2 regions of the Bergeyella porcorum genome follow, and region 2 is predicted to be linked to the other one. Evidence: riboswitches for the same ligand, from Rfam matches in the RefSeq annotation. Region 2 holds a riboswitch; the other holds the start of a gene.

Region 1 (11,646 bases), on a different contig from region 2:
TTCCGAAGCATTTATTCAAAAATTCTGAAAGAGGTTTCCACGGAAGTAAATCTCCTGCATTTCTCCAATCATTAACAGTAGAATCAAAATTTAATTTGGCTTCTGGATTCGCTTCAATGTCCAAAATGCTAGAAATTCTATGCTGTTCAACCAAAATATTTAGAATATCTTCTGGTGTAAATTGTTGCGTTATCAATTCCATAATTTTTCTGCGGTTTTTGGGTAACATTGTAGATAACGGAATAGATATTTCTATAGGCGGGCAAAATATAACCAAAAGTTCAACTAATCCCCACCTAAACAAAAAACTTTTTCCGCTTCTAAATTACAAAAAAAAATGAAGTAAAAAGTTTTTTTTACGAACATTGGCAGATTCAACCATCACGCCCCTAATGCAATAGAATATCTAACAAATCGTGATACACCTTTACAAAACATCGGCACTTGCTAATGCAAGTGCCGACGCAGTATCTAATCAAAACTATTTTAAAAACTAAAACTCAATCTTGCGAAGACATAGCGTCCGTTTTGCCCAAATTGGGAAGTAGAACGGCTGTACACAAATTGGTCATTGTTAGAATTAATAGGAAGATTTTTCGTTGGATAGACATCAAAAACATTGTTCACCCCAAGGGTCAATCCCACATTTTTATTAAACTGATAGTTGGCAGAAAGGTCTGTAATCACTTTGGCATCTATCTGCTGATGCTCATTCCAACCTGTAACGCCATCGCCATTAGCATCTACCACATCTGGCGAGGTAACCTTCCCGAAGTAAGTATTCCTCAAATAAAAACCAATGCCCTTCCAATTCAAATTATGAGAAAGACTGGCTTTAGCTCTTGGTACAGCCTCTTCCAAAAACACCCTCGCCCTTTCGGAGAAATACACCGATTGTAACGCCTCATCATTCAGCAAACCTGCCGTCTTCACAGCCCCTACCTTTTGCGTTTTATTTAGATTGAAAGCCAAATTATTCTCCAACCTTACCGAGCCTAATCTCGCCTTATGAGAAGCCACAAAGTCTATCCCACGCGTTTCGGTGTCTATAGAGTTAACGAAAAACTGTGCGGCATTTACCCCCGCTGCATCAAATGCTGCCTGAGCCTCTGCTGAGGCACTAGCATAGCGAAACTGGTCTGTAAGTACAATACGGTCATCTATTCTAATAAAATACGCATCTGCAGTAAAGGTTAAATTAGCCGAAGGAATACGGTAAGATAGTCCCGCACTTACAGATTTAGAGGTTTCCTGCTTTAGCTGTGGCACCTTTAATAGGTTTCTTACGATATTAGAATCGTTGCTGAAGGTTCCTACCTCTTGTAGCACACCATTGGTGAATAGTGTAGAGGTGGTATTGTAATAAATCTGCTGGATAGATGGTGCTCTAAATCCCGTAGAACCTGCCACTCTAAGGTTTAAATTCTTGTCCAACTTAATCCTTGAAGCCAATTTATAATTGAATGTAGAACCAAAATCGGAGTAGTTTTCATAGCGTACCGCTGCATCGGCAAGGAGCCAATCGGTGAAATTAACCTCCACATCGGCATACGCTGCAACTGACTGGCGGTTTTTATCTACCGCATTCTCAGCTCGGAATCCACTGAATACCTGAGCCCCTCCTGGCAAAGCGTTACCAAAGAAATCCGTAGGCAGTTCCGAAGCAAGTGTTGCTACCGTACGCGGCAACCCATTAACATCGTACTGAAGATAAGACGCTGCCTCACCCGCACGGATGGCAAAGTTCTCATAGCGATGCTCTGCTCCGAATGCCACATTAGCCCCTTTCAGCCAATCGAAAGGTTTTGAAAAATCAAGGTTGAGGGTATTCTGTCTAAATCTAAGTCCACCTGCATCAAATTCCGTGGGCGATGCAAAACGCAGCGAAGTATTGGAAGTATTGGTAATATCATAATCAAAGGTGTTTTGCCCAAAAGTGTTGCTCAAATCCACATTCCAGCCCTTCCAGTTTCCTTTAATCCCTGCAGCTAAGGAAACATCCTCTATCGTAGTAGAGATTTGTGGCATAAATCCGTTGATATAATACCCTGTAAAGGTTCTGGCTTGGTTAGGCCTTCTATAGAAACCACCTGCGTCCCCTTGCCTTAGGCTATATCCTCCAAAGGAATAAACTTTCCAATTATCGTTTAGCGGAACTTCTACATTAGCAAAGAGCTGATGATTAGACAGTTTAGACTGCCCTACTTGCATATTAAAATCCTTTCTTGTCAGTCCTCTGGCAGCCAGCTCTTGGTCGGTAACATCAGTTTTCAGTAGCGTTTGTAGAGAAGTGATGCTATTAGCTCCCAAAATCTGGTTCAAATAATCGGAGGAGAAATAACCTACGCTCCCCGCATACTGCTGGATGGCTCCTATCAAAGCATCCGACTGGGAAGTAGTAAGACTGTTGATATTACTGAAATACTGTGATAGATTGACACCGCTATCTAACGCTCTTTTCTCAATAGCATTGTAAGCATTGAAGAGCGTCCCCGATTCCGTACCGGCACGGGAAGTTCTATCCCGAAACTGAGATGTCCAAGTAATATTAAAAAATCCACCACGATTTCCTATCTTATTACCGTAGTTTAAATCCACCTGAATGTTCTCCCCATCAAAGTCTCCCTGATGGTCGTTTGCTGCAGGGGTAAGATGCCCTCCATAGGTAAGTTGCCCTGTAAGTTTGCCTGTATCTCGTTTTAGACCGAGATTGATAACCCCTGCAATAGCGTCAGAACCATACTGAGCTGCGGCTCCATCTCTAAGCACTTCAATATTATTGATGGCAAAGGAAGGAATAGCATTGAGGTCGGTTCCTACACTTCCACGCCCCGTAGTTCCGTTGACATTAACAAGGGAAGAAGTATGCCTTCTCTTACCATTCACCAACACCAGCACTTGGTCTGGGCCTAAGGCTCTGAGCTGTGCGGGGTCTAGGTGGTCTGTACCATCAGCATTGGTCTGTACCGTAGAAGTAAACGATGGTGCCACAGCATTAAGAATCTGTGCCACATTGGTCTGTGGCAATACTACCGATTGCTCCTTGATATTGAATACATCAATAGGCACGGGGCTTTCGGTATTGGTACGGGGCTTTCCCCGAGTTCCGAGGATAACGACTTCCTCTACATTTTTCACTTTTATAGAATCCTTATCAGTCTTCTGAGCTTGGAGCGTAGCCGCTGCACCAATGAAGAACAGAACGGCTAACTTTACATTCTTTTTATCCATATTATCTATAATTTTTTTTCGCATTAGACCTATCTCCACTTATATAGAAAAGAAAAAACCTTCCCGATAAGCCGGAAAGGTCAAATGAGAAATTTTAATTCTTATTATCTACTTTTACCTACTTATCTCTCTCACGGTGTGAGTTGAATTTGGCACCTTATCCTCTCAGACAGGTTGCCAAGGCTTCAGCGGGTCAAGTCCCTCCACCTTTCTTAATAAGCTATTCGATATAAAACAGGGTGCAAAGTTACGGAAGTAAATGAACTACGCAAGAAAAAATTTTATTTTTTCCTAAAAAAAAACAGGTTCAGACTACTAATAGCCTGAACCTCAATCCCTATAAAAATACAATGGGATTACTTTTCCCTCTCGTATTTCATACCTGCCAAGACCTTTTTGAAATCGGCACTTGGGGTAAACAACACCTTCACTCCTTTGATTTTATCTACTGTAAAATCTTTCTCCTTCTCTACGCCATCGCTAGAGAAAGAAATGCGAAAGGTACCGAAATCACCAAGCTGCACGCTATTCCCCTTGATAAGCTCTTGCGGCAATAGCTCTACAAGATTCTGTATCACATTGCTTACATCACCTGCCGTAAGGGATGAGCGACCAGAAATCTGAGTGGCTAAATTTTTCTGCGTGGTAGTACCTGCTTTTACTGGATTGGCATACCACTTCTTCTCTGCTTCGGGATTACCAGGGTTTCCCTTCTGTACTAATCTATATTTCATAGTAAAGAAAATTTAATTCCCTCCAAAAGTAACAAAACTTTCCATACAAACCAAATTTATTTCTATATTTTTACAAATTTTCATAGATAATAGCAAAATATTTATTCATTAAGAAAACACAGATTAACCAATCGAGGTAAAATATTAGCTCAATGGAAATAAAACAAAAACTCTATCGGGATATATTTTTATTTCTATCAGTATGGAAATTTTTCTCCATCGGTCTGGAAATTTTTCTCCGTCGGTCTGGAAGTTTTTTTCCGTCGGTGTGGAAATTTTTCTCCGTCGGTCTAGAAGTTTTTTTCCATCGGTCTTGGATTTTTTTTCCATCGGTCTTGAAATTTTTCTCCGTAGGTCTTAAATTTTTTTTCCGTCGGTGCGGAAATTTTTCTCCGTCGGTCTGGAATTTTTTCTCCGTCGGTCTAGAAATTTTATGATAGCACTATTCAAAAAAATCCCTGTAATTACAGAGATTTTCTTTTCTAACTTTCAAAATGATTTGGATTACCTATGAAAGTAATTTTTTGTTTAGACAAAGGTACTTTTATACCGAATCCTCATTATCCGTTCAGTAGTATGGCTGCTTCTTTTGCTGCATAGGTGAAAATCATATCTGCCCCTGCCCTCTTAATGCAGGTAAGGCTTTCTATAATGGCTTTATCGTTATCCAGCCAGCCGTTTTGTGCGGCAGCTTTCAGCATTGCATACTCTCCGCTCACATTGTACACCGCAATAGGAAGGTCTATGCTTGCCCTTACCTTTGCCACGATGTCCAGATACGGCATACCGGGCTTTATCATTATAATATCAGCCCCTTCAGCTACATCTTTCAGCACTTCATCTATTGCCTCCCTCGAGTTATGAAAGTCCATCTGATAGGTCTTCTTATCCTTTGGTATCTCCGTATCTTCCTTCGGTGCACTATCCAAAGCACTACGGAAAGGTCCATAGAAAGAGCTGGCATATTTGGCTGCGTAGGAAAGAATCCCCACATCGGTATGCCCACTCTCTTCCAATCCTGTTCTAATGGCGGCTACCCTACCATCCATCATATCGCTGGGTGCTACGATATCTGCCCCTGCCTCGGCGTGGGATACCGCCATTTTCACTAGGGCATCGTTGGTGGCATCGTTATCCACTTTTCCTTTGGTAATGATACCATCGTGCCCATAGATAGAGTAAGGGTCTAGGGCGACATCTGGCATTACAACCATCTCTGGGACGGCGTCTTTAATGGCTCTGATGGCATTCTGCATCAATCCATTAGGATTCCACGCTTCTTTCCCTGTATTATCTTTCAGGTGTTCCGAAACCTTCATATAGATATTAACGGATTTGATGCCCAAGGCAAAGAGCTCCTTGCATTCTTTCACGGCTAAGTCTAATGTGCGTCTATAAATACCTGGCATAGAGGGAATAGGCTCCTGCTGATTTTCGCCTTCCATTATAAACATTGGCATTACAAAGTCGTTGGTTGTCAGTACTGTTTCCTGCACCAACCCGCGAATAGAAGCGTTGGTTCTCAGCCTCCTATTTCTAGAATATATTATCATTTTATTGAGTATTATTTAGAGTTAATATTAATTGGTATTATATTTGGTACAAATTTAGTGATAAAAAAGTATTGCGCTTTACTTTAATTTATCATATATTTGTTGAATCTCAGTATAGAAATATATTTTGGCTTATGAAAAAACTTTTATTCTTTATATTCTTTGTCGGACTTTTCTTTTCTGGAGCTACTCTTCAAGCCCAGTCGCTGAGAGAGCCGATGGCAATGTCCCAGAAGTCTGATGATGGCGTTTTGGTGGCTTATCCTAATCCTGCTAAAGATTTTATCATTGTAAAAGCAAAAGATGCTTCCCTAAAGGTGAAATCGGTTACTTTTTATTCCATTTTGGGAGTGGAAGTTGCTACCTATACTGTAAATATGAACTCTGGAGAAATCCGATTGGATAAACTAAAATCTGGAAAATATCTGATGCGATATATCCTTAGCGATAACACGCAAAAAGTAACCCAGATTATCAAACAATAAGTAAAATCCCGAAATGTGTTCGGGATTTTTTATTTATCAAAATTCTCATCGTGGAAATAACGCCAGACTATACCGCCTTTGGATTTACCCAAAACCTCTTCTAAGGTTTCCTGTGAAGCTTCCTTGATCCGCTTTACAGATTTAAACTTGGATAGCAATAGCTCCACAGACTTCTCCCCCACGCCTGGGATGTCTTCCAACTCGGTAGTGATGGTAGCGTTTTTCCTTCTGGTGCGGTGGTGCTTTACCCCAAAGCGGTGAGCTTCATCTCTTACCCTTTGGAGTACCTTCAGCGTTTCCGATTTTTTATCCAAATAAAGCGGAATAGAATCCTCTGGAAAGAATATCTCTTCCAAACGCTTTGCTATTCCAATGATGGTAATTTTACCATAAAGCTCCAAGAGTTTCAAACTTTTCACCGCAGAAGACAGTTGCCCTTTCCCGCCATCTATCAAAATAAGCTGTGGCAGCGGTTCATTTTCTTCCAAAAGGCGTTTGTATCGGCGGTAAATCACTTCCTCCATCGTTGCAAAATCATTGGGCCCCTCCACCGTTTTGGGATGGAAAATTCTATAATCTGCCTTAGAAGGTTTCCCGTCTTTGAAAACCACACAAGCAGAAACAGGATTAGTCCCTTGGATATTAGAATTATCAAACCCCTCGATATAGCGAGGCTCCACGGGCATTCTCAGCAGCTTTTGCATTTCTGCCATCACTCTATTGGTGTGCCGCTCTGGGTCTATAATTTGGGTTTGCTTAATTTTTTCCAAGCGGTATTCCTTTGCATTTTTTTCCGAAAGTTCTACAATGCGTTTTTTATCCCCTACTTTCGGAACAATTAATTTCACATTAGGAATTTCAAAATTGAGATGGAAAGGCAAAAGTATCTCTTTGGACTCTGAACGAAACTTTTTACGAATTTCTATCAAAACCTCTTCTAAAATCTCCTCATCTGTTTCTTCCAGCATTTTTTTGATTTCGGTAGTATAACTCTGGATGATGTTTCCATTCTGTATTTTGAAATAATTGACATACGCTGCCGTCTCATCGCTTGTCATACCAAACACATCCACATCATCTATACTGGGATTCACCACCGTATGCTTTGCCTGATAGTCTTCCAATAGCTCCAAGCGTTCTTTTACCATCTGTGCCTTTTCAAACGCCAGCTGATTGGCATACTGCATCATTTCATCCATCAAAAACTGCTTTGCCTTACGGAAATCGCCTTTGATAACCCCGCGTATAGCCTCTATTTTTTTATCGTACTCTTCCTCTGTTTCCAGCTGTTCGCAAGCCCCTTTACAGTTCTTGATATGGTATTCTAAGCAAACCTTGTATTTCCCTTCTTCTATTTTTTCTGGTGATAAATTTAAACTACAACTTCTGATTTTATAAATCTGCTTGATGGTTTCTAACAACACCTTGGCAGGACGCACCTTGGCATAAGGCCCAAAATATTCCGAGCCATCTTTTATCTTATTCCGAGTGAGAAAAATCCTTGGAAAATGTTCATTTTTGATGCAAATCCACGGGTAAGATTTGTCATCTTTCATCATAATATTATAGAACGGCTGATGCTCTTTTATCAGATTGTTTTCTAATAGCAAAGCATCATACTCACTAGGGACAATGGTGGTTTCTAAACGATAAATCTTCCCCACCATAATCTTGGTACGATAGCCCGAAAGGGTTTTATTGAAATAAGACAACACCCTTTTTTTAAGGTTTTTAGCCTTTCCTACATAGAGCAGTTGCTGGTTTTTATCGTAATAACGATAAACCCCTGGCTCATTGGGAAGCGTTTTCAGCTGAAGTTCTAACTCTGGATTCACAAGGCAAAAATAAGGATTAATAACTAAGAGCCTATTCAAATTTTACCAAAATATAAATACCACCTTAATTTATCCCGATGACTCCCGCAATGATGAAACGGGCTTCGGGTTTTTTCCGATAATGGTTTCATTTTCTCAGCAAGAAAAAAATCCAAATTCTTCATAAAAAAAAGATACAGCCCTATGACTGCATCCTTTTAAATAAATAATTATGAAAAAAACATTACTTTACATCAAATCTATCAGCGTTCATTACTTTAGTCCAAACTTTTACAAAGTCTTTCACAAAGCGTTCTTTGTTGTCGTCTTGGGCATAAAATTCTGCGTATGCTCTTAGGATAGAATTGCTTCCGAATACCAAATCTACACGCGTTGCCGTCCATTTGGTTGCTCCTGTTTTTCTATCTACAATGTTGTAGAGGTTTTCTGCTACAGGCTCCCATTTGTAGTTCATATCCGTAAGGTTGACAAAGAAATCGTTGGTAAGCACGCCTTCGTTGTGGGTAAACACACCGTGTTTGCTGCCTCCGTAGTTGGTTCCTAAAACACGCATACCTCCGATGAGCACGGTCATTTCAGGAGCTGTAAGTCCGAGTAATTGGGCTTTGTCTAGCAACATTTCTTCTGGTGCTACTACATAGTTTTTCTTTTGCCAGTTTCTGAAACCATCGTGTAAAGGTTCAAGTTCTTCAAAAGATTCTACATCGGTTTGTTCTTGGGTAGCATCGCCTCGCCCAGCTAAGAATGGCACTTCTATATTGATTCCTCCGTCTTTCGCCGCTTGTTCTATGGCAGCTGTTCCTGCAAGTACGATAAGGTCTGCAATGCTTACTTCTTTTCCGAATTCTTTTTGTATTTGTTCTAAAACAGACAACACTTTTTGAAGACGCTGTGGCTCGTTTCCTTCCCAATTAACTTGAGGTTCTAATCGTATTCTGGCTCCATTGGCTCCACCTCTAAAATCTGAACCGCGGAATGTTCTAGCACTATCCCAAGCGGTATTAATGAGTTCTACTCTGCTCAATCCACTGTTCAAGATTTTATTTTTCAACACTTGAACATCGTCGCTTGCAAGGGTGTATTTTGCAGCAGGAATTGGGTCTTGCCAAATCAAATCTTCTGCAGGCACATCTGCTCCTAGATATCTTGATTTTGGGCCTAAATCTCTATGGGTTAGTTTAAACCACGCTCTTGCGAATACCTCTTTGAAATATTCTGGGTCTTGGTGGAATCTCTCCGAAATTTTTCTGTATTCTGGGTCTATTTTCAGTGCCATATCTGCATCGGTCATCATCGGATTGCGTTTGATGCTTGGGTTGTGAGCATCAACTGGCATATCGGCTTCGTCTATGTTAATCGGTTCCCATTGCCACGCTCCGGCAGGACTTTTCTTTAATTCCCATTCGTATTTAAATAGCAAATCGAAAAATTCATTGTCAAATCTTGTAGGGTTGGTAGTCCACGCACCTTCAATTCCTGATGTTACCGTGTTAATACCTGCACCTTTTGGATTCATCCAACCAAAACCTTGATTTTCTAGGTTGGCACCTTCTGGCTCTGCTCCTAGGGTAGCAGCATCTCCGTTTCCGTGTGCTTTCCCAATGGTATGCCCACCTGCAGTAAGGGCAACGGTTTCTTCGTCGTTCATTGCCATTCTTTTAAAGGTAGTACGCATATCTTGTGCTGTTTTCAGCGGGTCTGGGTTTCCATCTACTCCTTCTGGATTTACATAAATCAATCCCATCATTACGGCAGCTAATGGATTTTCTAAATCTCTTTCGCCAGAATATCTAGAGCCTTGGCTACCAGATTTTGCGAGCCATTCTTTTTCTGACCCCCAGTAGATATCTTTTTCAGGATGCCAAATATCTTCTCTACCTCCTGCAAAGCCGAAGGTTTTAAGACCTACCGATTCATAAGCCATATTTCCAGCTAGTATCATTAGGTCTGCCCACGAGATTTTGTTTCCGTATTTCTTTTTGATAGGCCAAAGCAATCTTCTTGCTTTATCTAGATTGGCGTTGTCTGGCCACGAGTTAAGCGGTGCAAAACGCTGGTTTCCTGTGTTGCTTCCACCTCTTCCGTCGGCAGTACGATAGGTTCCTGCAGCGTGCCACGCCATACGCACCATTAGCCCTGCATAGCTTCCCCAGTCCGCTGGCCACCATTCTTGCGAATCGGTCATTAGGTTTTTAAGGTCTGTTTTTACAGCTTCTAAATCTAATTTTTTAAATTCTTCAGCATAGTTAAATTCCTCACCAAAAGGGTTGGTTTTCTTGTCGTGTTGCGAAAGGATGTCTAGGTTAAGCGATTTTGGCCACCAGCTCATCACCGATTGATTTTCTTCGGTATTAGCACCGTGCATTACAGGACATTTTCCGGCAGCTGCTGTATTTTTCCCTTGATGATTCATTTGACTCATATACGCCTCTATTTGCTCAGGCGTTAGATTTTCGTGTGGGAAAGGGCATTTCCCTTGTTCTGTGTTGCTCATATTTTGTATTTATAATTTCTATTTAATGATGCAAATTTAATAGATACTTTCAATAAGTTTAACCTAAAAAAGGTAAGTAATTTCAAAATCAATTATAGATGATAACTATTAAAATAGATTTATTCATAAATATAATCAATATCAAAGCACTTTAATTCATACCAATTTGATGCCCTTTATCCCTTTTTGAAGATGATAAAACTAATATAAAAAGTTAATTTTTAATGCTTTTGATGAAATCCTGAGCTTTTGGTTTCCAATCTTCATTATCTAAAAGAATTTTAACAAACGCCGAACCGATAATCCCACCTTGAGCGTATTGGGTAACACTATCAAAATCTTGTTTGTTTTTAATGCCGAAACCTATAAAAATGGGATTTTGCAAATTCAACTCTTGAAGGCGTTTTAGATAGGCTTCATTGTGTACCGATTTGGTTTCATTACCCGTAGTGGAGGATGAAGATACGGCATATAGAAACCCCGAACTCAACTGGTCTAAATACTGAATGCGGTGAGGTTCTGTTTCGGGCGTAACCAAAAAAGTGAAATGCAAACCATATTTTTCTAAGATGGCTCGATAGTTTTTCTCAAATTCGTAAGGAGGTAAATCTGGAAGTATTAATCCCGAAATGCCCACCTCTTGACATTTTTTGCAAAAGTTTTCAAAACCATAGCTTAAAACGGGATTGATGTAACCCATCAGAACTTTCGGGATGGTGACCGTTTCTTTAATTTTCAACAATTGTTCAAAAAGTTTTTCTATGGTCATTCCGTTTTCTAAAGCTTTTTCGTGGGCTTTTTGAATGACCACACCATCGGCAACGGGGTCGCTGTAAGGAATCCCGATTTCCATCATATCGGCTCCTGAATTTTGTATCAGTTCTGCTATTGTAGTGGTATCTTCCAAATTTGGAAATCCTGCTGTAAAATAGATATTTAGTTGTTTCATTATTTTTAGAGATTAGAGGTTAGAGATTAGATGTTAGTTGTTAGAAAAAAAGTCTTTGTTCTTTTCTCTTTCTTCTTTCTTCAAAAAACTCAACACTTTGTTAAGGTTTTTAATTATTTCATTGCTTTCAAATAGGTTTCCATATCTTTATCTCCACGTCCGCTGAGACAAATTACTACGACATCTTCTTTCTGAAATGTTTTTTTCTTTAAAACCGCCAGAGCGTGAGCAGATTCTAATGCTGGAATAATTCCGTCTAACCTTGTCAGTTCATACGCCATTTCCAAAGCTTCATCATCATTGATTGCTATAAATTCAGCTCTGTGCTGGGAAAACAGATTGGCGTGCATAGGACCTATCCCTGG
Region 2 (11,646 bases):
AAAACCAGGGCAAAGCAGCATTGTAACCCAAAGAAAAGAAAGCGATACCGTAAAATTCCTTTCGGGCATCTTCGATGGCAAAACCACTGGAACCCCCATAGGATTTATCATTGAAAATGAAAATCAAAAATCAAAGGATTACGACCATATCGCAAAAGCTTACCGCCCAAGCCACGCTGATTTCACCTATGACCAAAAATTCGGTTTTAGAGACTATCGCGGTGGTGGGAAATCTTCCGCCAGAGAAACCGTCAATTGGGTGGTGGCTGGTGCTCTAGCCAAGCAGCTTTTACCCGACATTAGCATCAATGCCTATGTATCTTCCGTAGGCGATATCTTCTGTGTAAAGCCGTATCAAGATTTGGATTTTTCTAAAACAGAAAACAATATTGTGCGTTGCCCCGATGAAGAAACCGCCGAAAAAATGATTGCCAAAATCAAAGTCATCAAAAAAGAAGGCAATACCATAGGTGGCACCATCACCTGTGTGATAAAAAATGCCCCCATAGGTCTTGGCGAACCTGTTTTTGGGAAACTACAAGCCGAACTTGCTAAGGCGATGATGAACATCAATGCCGCAAAAGGCTTTGAATATGGCAGTGGATTCTGCGGTGCTAAAATGACAGGAAAGGAACATAACGACCTCTTCAATGAGGACTTCACCACCAAAACTAACCTCTCGGGAGGGATACAAGGAGGCATCTCCAACGGGATGGACATCTATTTCCGTGTGGCATTTAAGCCCATTGCTACACTCCTAAGACCACAAGAAAGCATAGACCAAGATGGTAACCCCATCATCGTAGAAGGCAAAGGCAGACACGACCCTTGCGTAGTCCCCAGGGCAGTACCCATCGTGGAAAATTTAGCCGCCTTTGTATTGGCAGATTTATTTTTAATCAATAAAATTAGAACCTTTTAACTTTAATTTTTTCAAAAGATGAATTTAAAATCATATTGGGAAAAAGCCCTCACGCCAGAGGATTACATCGCCTTATCCGAGGAACGAGCTCAAAAGAATCCTAATCCCAACGACCCTTATCAAGAATATTACGAACTGGGATTGCAGAGAATGCAAAGGATTTTAAAAACTTTTAAACCCGATGAAGAGCAACTCAAAACACTGAAAGAAAAAAACTTTAATGGTAAAATTCTCATCATTTCAGAGCCGTGGTGTGGCGATGCCAGCACTACCGTGCCTGCCGTTTTCAAGTTTTTTGAAGGTCATAATGAAGTGAGGATTTTCTTGAGAGATCGTGATGAATCCCTTATCAACCAATTTCTTACCAATGGCTCAAAATCTATTCCTCTGGTCATCATCTTAGATGAGAACGATGAAGCACTCCACCGCTGGGGCCCTCGCCCTGCTTATGGCATAGAGCTTTTAGCAAAGTACAAAGCCAATCCAGAAGCTTATCCTAAAGAAAGTTTTTACAACGATTTGCAAGTATATTACGCCAAAAACAAAGGCAAAGACGCTATCGAGGAAATTTTAAATTTAATCTAAAAAAAAGAATATTTTGAAAAAGAATATCATCTACATTGTTCTTCTATTGGTTTTAGGTGCTGTGGCATTCGTGCCTGGGGTGAAAGAGTTTATCTTTCCCGTTGCTAAAATAGAAGAAGCTGTTCATATAGACGATGCCGACTATAACATAGAACTGAAAGGCATCAACACCACCAGTACCAATCTAAAAAATTTGAAAGGAAAAAAAATGGTATTTCTTAACTTCTGGGGAACTTGGTGCAAGCCTTGCCGCGAAGAGTGGAAAAGCATTCAAAATCTCTATGATGCTAAAAAAGACAAGGTAGATTTTGTCCTCATTGCAATGATGGATAAGGAGGAAGAGGTGAGAAAATTCTTGCAAGAACACCAATACACCGCCCCTGTTTATATTGCAGAAAGTCCCATTAGTGAAAACCTTCTTCCAAAAGTTTTCCCTACCACTTTCCTTTTAGACAAGAACGGACGCATCTTACTAAAAGAAACAGCCTCCAAAGATTGGAATACTGCTGAATCTAAAACATTTATAGACCAGATGGCTCAGCAATAGGAAATTATTTTAACATAATTTTACCATTTATCCACCGTCTCTTGGAACGGATTTTGTGATTTTCAGTTCGTTCAAAAAAAGACAACAACAAATGAAATATTCAAAAGTAGAAATACTAAAACAGACCATCAAACATAAAGGATTTATACAAAAAATCCCTGTGGTGTGGCGAATGATAAAACTGTGGCGAAAAGGCGTTTATAAAACCAACGCCATAGATATGATTCTTCCCATTTTGGGATTGCTCTATGTGATTTCCCCTATTGATTTGATACCAGAAATTGCAGTCCCTTTCATTGGTTCCGTGGACGATTTGGCCATTTTAGCCCTTGTAATTCCCAAACTGATGAAAGAAATAGACAAATTTCTCCTTTGGGAAGCCACACAGAAAAAAGACCTCAAAACCATTGAGGTAGAGGAAAAGGCAAACTGAAAATTAGTTATCTTTTTATCTTTACTTACTTGTAAATAAAACATTAGGCTGTTCGAAAAGTTTTGGACAGCTTTTTTTTTGGTGTTTTTTCTCAAATTTTGTGTATATGACGGGACAAAAATAGAAACAACCTCCAATAAATACCCTTCTGTTTGGAGAGGTTCTGTGGAAAAATATCAAGAAAAACTCAAAACCAAAATCAATCGAATTTTATCCGATATTGAAGAGAGTATCCGGTTTGATAGCCAAGAACTTAACACGGAATAATTACCCAAAGTGATTGATTCTGAAAAACTTCGTGAGAAATTATCTGAAATCAACCAACGATTAAAAGAACCGACTAAAAAACAAGCAAAAGAACTTCTGAACAGTGAAAAAGGCTTGGAGCATCGAAGCAAACGACCAATCGAAGTGGAAGTTGTTTTTGGGTAATTCAAAAGTAATAATAAGTTTAATAGGTTTACATTCAGATGGTTAGAGGAATTGAAGATGGAATTTCTACTGATGGCTATTGGGTATAATTTGAGAAAAATGGTATCTAAAGGGGTGAAATCTGCCCCAACGAGCCGAAAAACATCGAAAAACGGTCAAAATTCTGCCGAAGAACAAAATTTTAATGTTTTTAGCTTCCATAGAAAAGTTTTCACCAAAATATTTTTAGAAAAATCAGCCTACTAAAATTTAGCGGCATAAAAAAAGCTGCCCTTTTCGGACAGCTTCTTCTTTACTTTAAGTGATACAATTTTTATGAATACATCTGCTGTTGCAGTTCCTTCACGCGTTTATCGGTAAGGTATTCATCATAGGTCATTTCTCTATCAATAACCCCTTTTGGAGTAAGCTCTATCACGCGGTTACACACGGTTTGTAGCATTTCGTGGTCGTGTGAAGCTAGGAGGATATTGCCTTTGAAATTAACCAATGAATTGTTGAGTGTGGTAATACTTTCCAAATCCAAGTGGTTGGTAGGCTCGTCTAATAGGAGGACATTGGCTTTCTGTAGCATCATTCTACTGAACATACAACGCATCTTTTCACCTCCAGAAAGTACGGTGGAAGATTTTAAAGCTTCATCGCCAGAGAACAACATTCTACCAAGGAATCCACGGATAAATTCTTCGTGTCTTTCTTCATCGGTTTTGGTGTATTGTCTTAGCCAATCTACCAAGTTGAGTTCCTTATTTTGGAAAAACTCAGTGTTGTCTAGTGGCATATAAGATTGGGTAGTGGTAACGCCCCACGCATATTCTCCCTTATCTGCATTGGTGTTTCCAGAGATAATCTGGAAAAACTCACTAATCGCTAACGAGTTTTTGGAAAGGATAGCTACTTTGTCTCCTTTTTTCAATTTAAAATCAATATTAGAGAACAATACTTCCCCGTCTTTTGAGGTGGCTAAATCTTTCACTTCTAAGATTTGGTCACCAGCTTCTCTTTCTGTTTCCCAGATGATGGCAGGGTAGCGTCTAGAGGTAGGCTTGATGTCTTCAATGTTGAGTTTATCGAGCATTTTCTTTCTTGCCGTAGCTTGTTTAGCTTTAGCCACATTAGAAGAGAAACGGGCAATGAACTCTTGCAATTCTTTTTTCTTTTCTTCTGCTTTTTTGTTGGCTTGAGCCCTCTGTCTGGTTGCTAATTGAGAGGCTTGGTACCAGAAAGAGTAGTTACCTGTATAGAGGTTGAGTTTAGAATAGTCTAAATCCCCAATGTGGGTACAAACGGCATCTAGGAAGTGACGGTCGTGTGATACTACAATCACCGTGTTTTCATAATCTGCTAAGAAATCTTCAAGCCAAGAGATGGTATCAATGTCCAAATCGTTGGTAGGCTCGTCCAGAATCAGAACATCGGGATTTCCGAATAACGCTTGTGCTAAAAGTACCTTTACTTTATCCTTATTTTCTAGCTCGCTCATCATTTGCCAGTGCATATCTTCTTTAATGCCCACATTAGAAAGCATCGTCTGTGCATCAGACTCTGCGTTCCATCCGCCCATTTCATCATAGATTACGCCTAGCTCCCCAGCTTTGATTCCATCTTCATCAGAAAAATCTGGTTTTGCATAGAGGGCGTCCATTTCCTCTTTAATTTCGAATAATTTTTTATTACCTCTTAGGACGGTTTCCAAGACGGTATATTGGTCGTATGCAAAGTGGTCTTGCTCTAATACGGACATTCTCTTGCCTGGTTCTAGGGAAACATTTCCCGTAGTAGGCTCTTGCTTACCTGTTAATATCTTTAAGAAAGTAGATTTTCCTGCACCATTGGCACCGATGATACCGTAGCAATTGCCTTTGGTAAACATAATGTTTACTTCATCAAAAAGGACTCTCTTTCCAAATTGTAATGATAAGTTTGATACTGTTAACATAGTGTTTTGTAAATTTGTCGCAAAATTACGAAAAGAAATTGGGTTTTGGAATGTTCTTATTATTGAATAATTCAAAAATAACCGCTTAATAAAAACATTATGAAGATAGAAAAAAATGTCAATATTCTTAATAAAAGAGCAAGATTTGAATACGAATTGTTGGATAAATATGAGGCGGGAATTGTGCTTACTGGCACGGAAATCAAGTCGATACGCTTGTCCAAAGCTTCCATTACAGAGAGCTTCTGTGAATTTATAGAAGGGGAATTATATATTATCAATATGATGATAGATGAGTATAAATTTGGAACTTTTTATAATCATAAGACGAAAAGGGAACGGAAATTGCTACTACATAGGAGAGAGCTGCAAAAGCTGGGACGAAAGCTGAAAGATGCAGGGAATACCATTGTACCACTTAAGCTCTATATTAATGAGAAAGGATTGGCAAAGTTGCAGATTGCTTTGGCAAGAGGGAAGAAGTTATACGACAAAAGGGAAACGATTAAAGATAGAGAAAATAAGCGAAATCTCGGTAGGCTTCTGAAACAAGGCTAAAAAAAAGCGATAAAACTTTGTATATAAAGAAAAAATATATTTAATTTGCATAATCAATTATTTAATCATTAAAATTTATGAAAAATCTAAGATTAGGAATTTCAGTATTGGCACTTGCAGTAGCCTCTACTGCTTTCGCACAAACGACGTCCAATAAGTGGATGATTGGTGTTGGTGCACACGGAGTAAACCATACTGCTCAAAGAAACAACTTTAGCAACACATGGTCTGTAAGAAACTTCGATAAGCACTTGTTCAACATTAACCAGTATTCTATCACGCCACCATTGTCAAAATTGACAGTAGCGAGAAACATTGGTAAAGGTTTAGTATTAGATTGGCAAACAACTGTTGGTAACATTGCTAACAAGAGATTTGTAGAAACAGCAGGACAAAAAGAATTCTTCCTACAAACAGGTCTTGGGGTACAGTTCAAAGCTGCAGGACTTCTTTGGGATGAAGAATCTTGGTTTGATCCTTACTTGAGAGTTGGTGCTAACTACCTAAGACACCAGTATTCTAATGTAACTTTCCCTGTTACAGATGAAAACTTAGTAGGAGGAGGTTCTTATGCTGGTTTCTCTGAAAACCAAGCTTACACTCAGAGAAGAGATGATCACTTCACAGTATCTACGGGTGCTGGTATCAACTTCTGGTTGACTAACAACTTCGGTCTTGGTGTACAAGGTGATTATGTAACTACACCTACTGATAAATCTAATATCGCTAACTTCTGGCAAGCTTCTGCTTCATTGAACTTCAGATTTGGTCAGACAGATAGAGATAAAGATGGTATCTTAGACAAAGATGATGCTTGTCCAGATACTCCAGGTTTACCAGAATTCCAAGGTTGTCCTGATACAGATGGAGATGGTGTTCCAGATAAAGATGATACTTGTCCAGAAGTAGCAGGTCCAGTTGAAAACAACGGATGTCCTTGGCCAGATACAGATGGAGATGGCGTGCTAGATAAAGATGACGCTTGTCCAAGTGTAGCAGGTCCAGCTGAAAACAACGGATGTCCTTGGCCAGATACAGATGGAGATGGTATCTTAGATAAAGATGATGCTTGTCCGCAAGTTCCAGGTCTTAGAGAGTACAAAGGTTGTCCAAAACCAACTGCAGTAGCTGTGACAGAAGAATTTAAAGATTTATTGTTCGACTTCAACAAAGCAACAATCCAAGCTGGTTCTACTTATAAATTAGATAAAGCTGCTGAAATCATCAAGTCTGCTCCAGCTGAGAACTTCATCGTAGTAGGTTCTACAGATGCTAAAGGTTCCACTGCATACAACTTGAACTTGTCTAGACAAAGAGCTGCTGCTGTAGTGAAAGCTCTTGAGGCAAGAGGTGTAAATCCAGCTCAATTGAAATCTATCGGTATCGGTTCTCAAGAAGCTACTGTACCTGCAACTGCTTCTGATGCTGAAAGACAAGCTGATAGAAAAGTAATCGTAAGAGCTATCTCTGGTGCAGAGTGGGAAACTTACAAAAAGTCTGATCTTCCTTCAACTCCAGTGAAAAAAGCTGTTAAGAAGACTACTAAAAAAAGAAAATAATTGAAATTTTCTAAATATTAAACGCTCTCCCTATGGAGGGCGTTTTTTTATTCTTTAAAATTTATTACTTTTGCACAAAATTGATAAGATAAAAATACTGAAATGGGACGCGCATTTGAATATAGAAAAGCATCTAAAATGGCTCGCTGGGATAAGATGGCCAAAACATTCTCTAAAATAGGAAAAGATATAGCCTTAGCTGTAAAAGCAGGAGGTCCAGACCCGGATTCTAACCCCGCTCTACGCCGTTGTATCCAAAATGCTAAGGGGGCTAATATGCCCAAAGATAATGTGGAAAGAGCGATTAAAAAAGCAAGTGGTGCAGATGCAGAAAACTATGAGGAGGTAACTTATGAAGGCTATGGACAGGGAGGTGTCGCTTTTTTTGTGGAATGTACCACCAATAACCCTACCAGAACTGTTGCTAATGTAAGAGCGGTTTTTAATAAATTTGATGGTAATCTTGGTAAAAATGGTGAATTGGCTTTTATCTTCGATAGGAAAGGTATTTTCAGTATCGAAAAAGCTAAGATTACAATGCCTTGGGATGATTTTGAAATGGAGATGATAGACGGTGGAGCAGAAGAGATTGATAGTGATGATGAAGAGGTAATGGTAACCACGGCTTTCGAAGATTTTGGTTCTTTATCGCATAAATTAGATGAGTTGGGAATAGAAGCTAAGAGTGCAGAGCTTCAAAGAATTCCTAATAATACCAAAGAGGTGAATGAAGAACAGTTCAAAGCCAATATGAAAATGCTAGAACGATTTGAGGAAGATGATGATGTACAGAATGTTTATCACAATATGGAGATTACAGATGAGCTTATGGCAACGTTATAAAAAATAACTAAACTAAAACTACTTCTAAAAGAGGTAGTTTTAGTTTTTTTTTGTTTTTAAAACTAGATGTCTTTTAGAGAATATACATCCTCTATTCCTTCCATTCTATTCATTACAGAGCGGGCGTAGGAACAATGTGGCGTAACTTTCCAATGGTTTTCTCGGGCAAATGATATCGCTTGTTTTACCAATTGTTTTCCAATACCATTGCCCTCAAATTTTGAGTGAACCAAAACATAAGAGATTATAAAATTATGATCATTAGGAAAAATAGTATAGGTAAGCCTTCCCATTTCCTCGCTATCATTATGTATGGAGATAAAACCTCCGTTTCCAGATTGATTATTTTCAAATGTCATCTCATTAAATTTTATGGACATAAAGATAATTAAATTTTAGGAGCATTCAAAATGAAAATAAGTTTACAAAGAAAATATTTTCTAAAACATCTCAAAAAAATTATTACCTTTGTCACTAGAATTAGTTCATTCATATTTTTGAAAATGTTATCAAGAAAGGTGGAGAGATTAGACTCTGTGAAGCCTTAGCAACCCTTGCATCGCAAGAAGGTGCTAAATTCTATCTCGTTTTTGAGGAAGATAACGGTTATCATTTCTACTTTCATAGGTGGCATTTTCAATTTTAAATAAAATATAAAAATTGGAAAATACGCTACACAACATTACGATAAAAGATTTTAAAACGCAATCAGGCAAGGAATATGATATTCCTTTGAGTTATCAAGTATTTGGACAGCCTCTGCACACTGCCCCTGTGGTGATGGTGAATCACGCCCTTACAGGAAACTCTGATGTGGCAGGCGAAAAAGGCTGGTGGAATACCCTTGTAGGTAATGAAAAACCCGTGGATACCCAGAGATTTACGGTTATCGCTTTTAATGTTCCAGGGAATGGCTATGACGATTTTTTTATTGAAAATTATCAGGATTTTTCCGCTTTTGATATTGCTAAACTATTCCTTTTAGGTTTGGAATATTTGAAAATTACAAAACTCAAAGCCCTCATTGGAGGCTCTGTAGGAGGCTCTATCGCTTGGGAAATGTTAGCTCAAAAACCTGATTTAGCAGAACAATTTATCCCTGTGGCTACGGATTTTAAAACGACCGATTGGCTACATTCCCAATGTTTGATACAGAAATTTTTATTGGAAAGCGAAACCGAACCTCTACAAAAAGCCCGTATCCACGCGATGCTTTGCTACCGAACGCCAGATTCTCTCAATCTAAGATTTAAGCGAGAAACAGATGCCGAAAAAGGAATTTTAAAATCCCACGATTGGCTCAATTATCACGGAAGAGCTTTAAACGAAAGATTTAGTTTAAAAGCTTATAAATTGATGAATCATTTGCTGATGACCATCAATGTAGAGGAAAGTAAACTTCCTGAAATTACAGCGGATATTCATCTGATTTCGGTGGATTCGGATTTGTTTTTTCCTGCTTTTGAAATTAAAAATAGTTTTGAAATTTTAAAACAGAAGAAATCCAATGTTTTCTATCACGAGATAAAATCTATCCACGGGCACGATGCTTTCCTAATGGAATATGAGCAATTGGATGAAATGATTAAATCTATTTTTATAATAGGCTAAAATGGAAAAGAATATCTTAATAAAAAAAATATTTTCTTCTATCAATAATGAGGTTGATAAAATGATTAATATTATAATGAATAAATCAACGAGTGTTTTTGATCAATTTATTCTGAATGGAATAGCAGTAACTACTTTTTGTTACTCATTCACTTATACATATTTTGATTTTTTTGGGGTTAACTATTTAGGAACTTCTGATTATTCTGATGTCTACAGATTTACATTGGGAAATTTGAGTGTATTCTTTTTAATATTATCATTGGCTTTGTTCTTGTTCCTGATATTGGTAGTGATGTGTCTTGTCAAATACAGAAAAAATCGACGAGATAAAAATATATCAACATTATTATCATTATCCGTTTTTATAATTTTTATCGCTTCGTTTATCTTAAGTTATTCAGGAAGTTTTTATGATGTTTTATTATTTTTAATCGCAATATTTTTTTTTGGATTTATGTTAATCGTATTACTGAATCAGAATAATTACTATTTTTTACTTTTTTTATTTAGTATATGTACTAGCTTTTTACTTGGTGGAAAATTAGGAAATGTGTTTGCGAAGGATGCGATTAAATTTGGAAATAATTATGATATACTACTAAATAAAAAGAGTATTTTGAATGAGCATCAAATGTATATAGGAGAAAATAGCGAAGCTTTGTTTATCTATGACAAACAAAATAAAGAGACTGACTTAATTCGTAAGTCAGATAATATTACAATTAAGATTAAGAAACAAAATAGCAATAATTAAATCTACTACGATATCATAAACAAAGAATTATTATGACAGACAACAATACAATAACCATCTACCCAAGCAAAGCCATTGTCAACTTTGAGGGTAAAGACTTTTTAGGACAAATCGGGATAGATTTTCGTATTTTCAATGCGTTGCAAAATGCAGGCATCAGCGTTGGGGTAATTTCTCAGCAGGCAATAGAAAACGGAATTTCGGTGCTGGTAGATGAGCATCAGGCGGAGAATGCAGTAGAGTGCCTAAAGGAAGAGTTCCGAAATGAAATTCAAAACGGCATTGTAAGTCAAATTTACAGTATCGACCAACTTTCAGTCATCGGTTTGGTAACGGATAATTTTAATAAAATCCTTTCAGAGCTTCAGCGTAATAAGATTTTCCCATTGTTGCTCAATCAAGTGGCATCTGCAGGGCGGGTAAACTTGGTGGTGGCAGCCAATCAAACCGATAAAACTAAAAATATCATTGAGGCTGAAATCTATGGTAAACCGAAAACCGTTCATTTGGCACTCATAGGGCACGGCAATGTGGGCGGTACTTTGGTAGAGCAGATTTTGGACTCGGCACACGATATTTTACAACGGAAAAGAATTGATTTAAAAATCATTGCCATTGCCAACTCTAAAACCATTGTTTTTAACAAAGGTGGCTTTGGAAGCGATTGGAGACAAAAAGTGCGTTTCAGTAATATGCAAAATACATTGGAAGATTTGTATCAGTTTGCAAAGGAAAATCAGTTTGAAAACCTCATCGTGGTAGATAATACGGCGAGCAAAGATTTTGTAAAACACTATCCAGAGCTTGTAGAGCAAGGCTTTGATATTGTGTCTTCTAATAAGATTTTCAATACTTTACCAATTGCTGATTATAGAAATCTTAGGAAAGTTTTAGAAAAAAATAAAAAGAAATACCTCTACGAAACCAATGTAGGAGCGGGACTTCCACTGATTGATACCATCAAACTATTACATCTTTCGGGGGAAAATATTACAAGGATTAAAGGCGTATTTTCAGGGTCGTTGAGCTATATTTTTAATAATTTTTCGGTGAGGGACGATAAGTTTTCTACCATCATCAGAGAGGCGATGGATAAAGGCTTTACCGAACCAGACCCACGCGAAGATTTGAGTGGAAACGATGTGGCTAGAAAATTATTAATTTTAGCAAGAGAACTAGATTTAATTAACGAATTTGAAGATATTAACATTCAAAATCTGATTCCTGAAAATCTTTTATCTATTTCAAAAGAGGAATTTCTTGCAAGATTAGAAGAGCTTGACTCTGAGTACGAAAAAGTGAAACAAGGTCAAAACGAAGGCTATGTATTGCGATATGTAGGCGACCTTCACGGGGATTTGAGCCAAGATAAAGGGGTTTTGGATGTGAAATTGGTTTCCGTTCCAGCTCATTCTGCATTGGGACAACTCAAAGGTTCAGATTCTATTTTTGAAATCTAT

The links. A riboswitch is a leader RNA that binds a small molecule or an ion and turns the genes downstream of it on or off. The one in region 2 is predicted to bind S-adenosylmethionine.
Region 1: it holds a riboswitch for S-adenosylmethionine, as region 2 does, so the genes downstream of both, ACFFUE_RS00110 (TonB-dependent receptor plug domain-containing protein) here and ACFFUE_RS09660 (alpha/beta fold hydrolase) in region 2, are expected to answer to the same signal.

The regions. Positions count from the first base shown of each region.
Region 1 covers NZ_JBHMFD010000001.1:13,421-25,066, reverse strand. Annotated here, with positions in the region: gene ACFFUE_RS00115 (hypothetical protein) at 1-202, opposite strand, end outside; gene ACFFUE_RS00110 (TonB-dependent receptor plug domain-containing protein) at 487-3,231, opposite strand; SAM riboswitch class I at 3,351-3,453, opposite strand; gene ACFFUE_RS00105 (HU family DNA-binding protein) at 3,588-3,965, opposite strand; gene ACFFUE_RS00100 (hypothetical protein) at 4,110-4,295, opposite strand; gene hemB (porphobilinogen synthase) at 4,526-5,518, opposite strand; gene ACFFUE_RS00090 (T9SS type A sorting domain-containing protein) at 5,653-6,003, shown strand; gene uvrC (excinuclease ABC subunit UvrC) at 6,033-7,838, opposite strand; gene katG (catalase/peroxidase HPI) at 8,062-10,251, opposite strand; gene trpA (tryptophan synthase subunit alpha) at 10,547-11,281, opposite strand; gene trpB (tryptophan synthase subunit beta) at 11,395-11,646, opposite strand, start outside.
Region 2 covers NZ_JBHMFD010000014.1:3,962-15,607, forward strand. Annotated here, with positions in the region: gene aroC (chorismate synthase) at 1-922, shown strand, start outside; gene ACFFUE_RS09615 (thioredoxin family protein) at 941-1,507, shown strand; gene ACFFUE_RS09620 (TlpA family protein disulfide reductase) at 1,521-2,054, shown strand; gene ACFFUE_RS09625 (YkvA family protein) at 2,146-2,487, shown strand; gene ACFFUE_RS09630 (hypothetical protein) at 2,764-2,919, shown strand; gene ACFFUE_RS09635 (ABC-F family ATP-binding cassette domain-containing protein) at 3,233-4,858, opposite strand; gene smpB (SsrA-binding protein SmpB) at 4,958-5,416, shown strand; gene ACFFUE_RS09645 (OmpA family protein) at 5,494-6,975, shown strand; gene ACFFUE_RS09650 (YebC/PmpR family DNA-binding transcriptional regulator) at 7,078-7,818, shown strand; gene ACFFUE_RS09655 (GNAT family N-acetyltransferase) at 7,881-8,177, opposite strand; SAM riboswitch class I at 8,322-8,424, shown strand; gene ACFFUE_RS09660 (alpha/beta fold hydrolase) at 8,479-9,429, shown strand; gene ACFFUE_RS09665 (MFS transporter) at 9,431-10,186, shown strand; gene ACFFUE_RS09670 (ACT domain-containing protein) at 10,219-11,646, shown strand, end outside.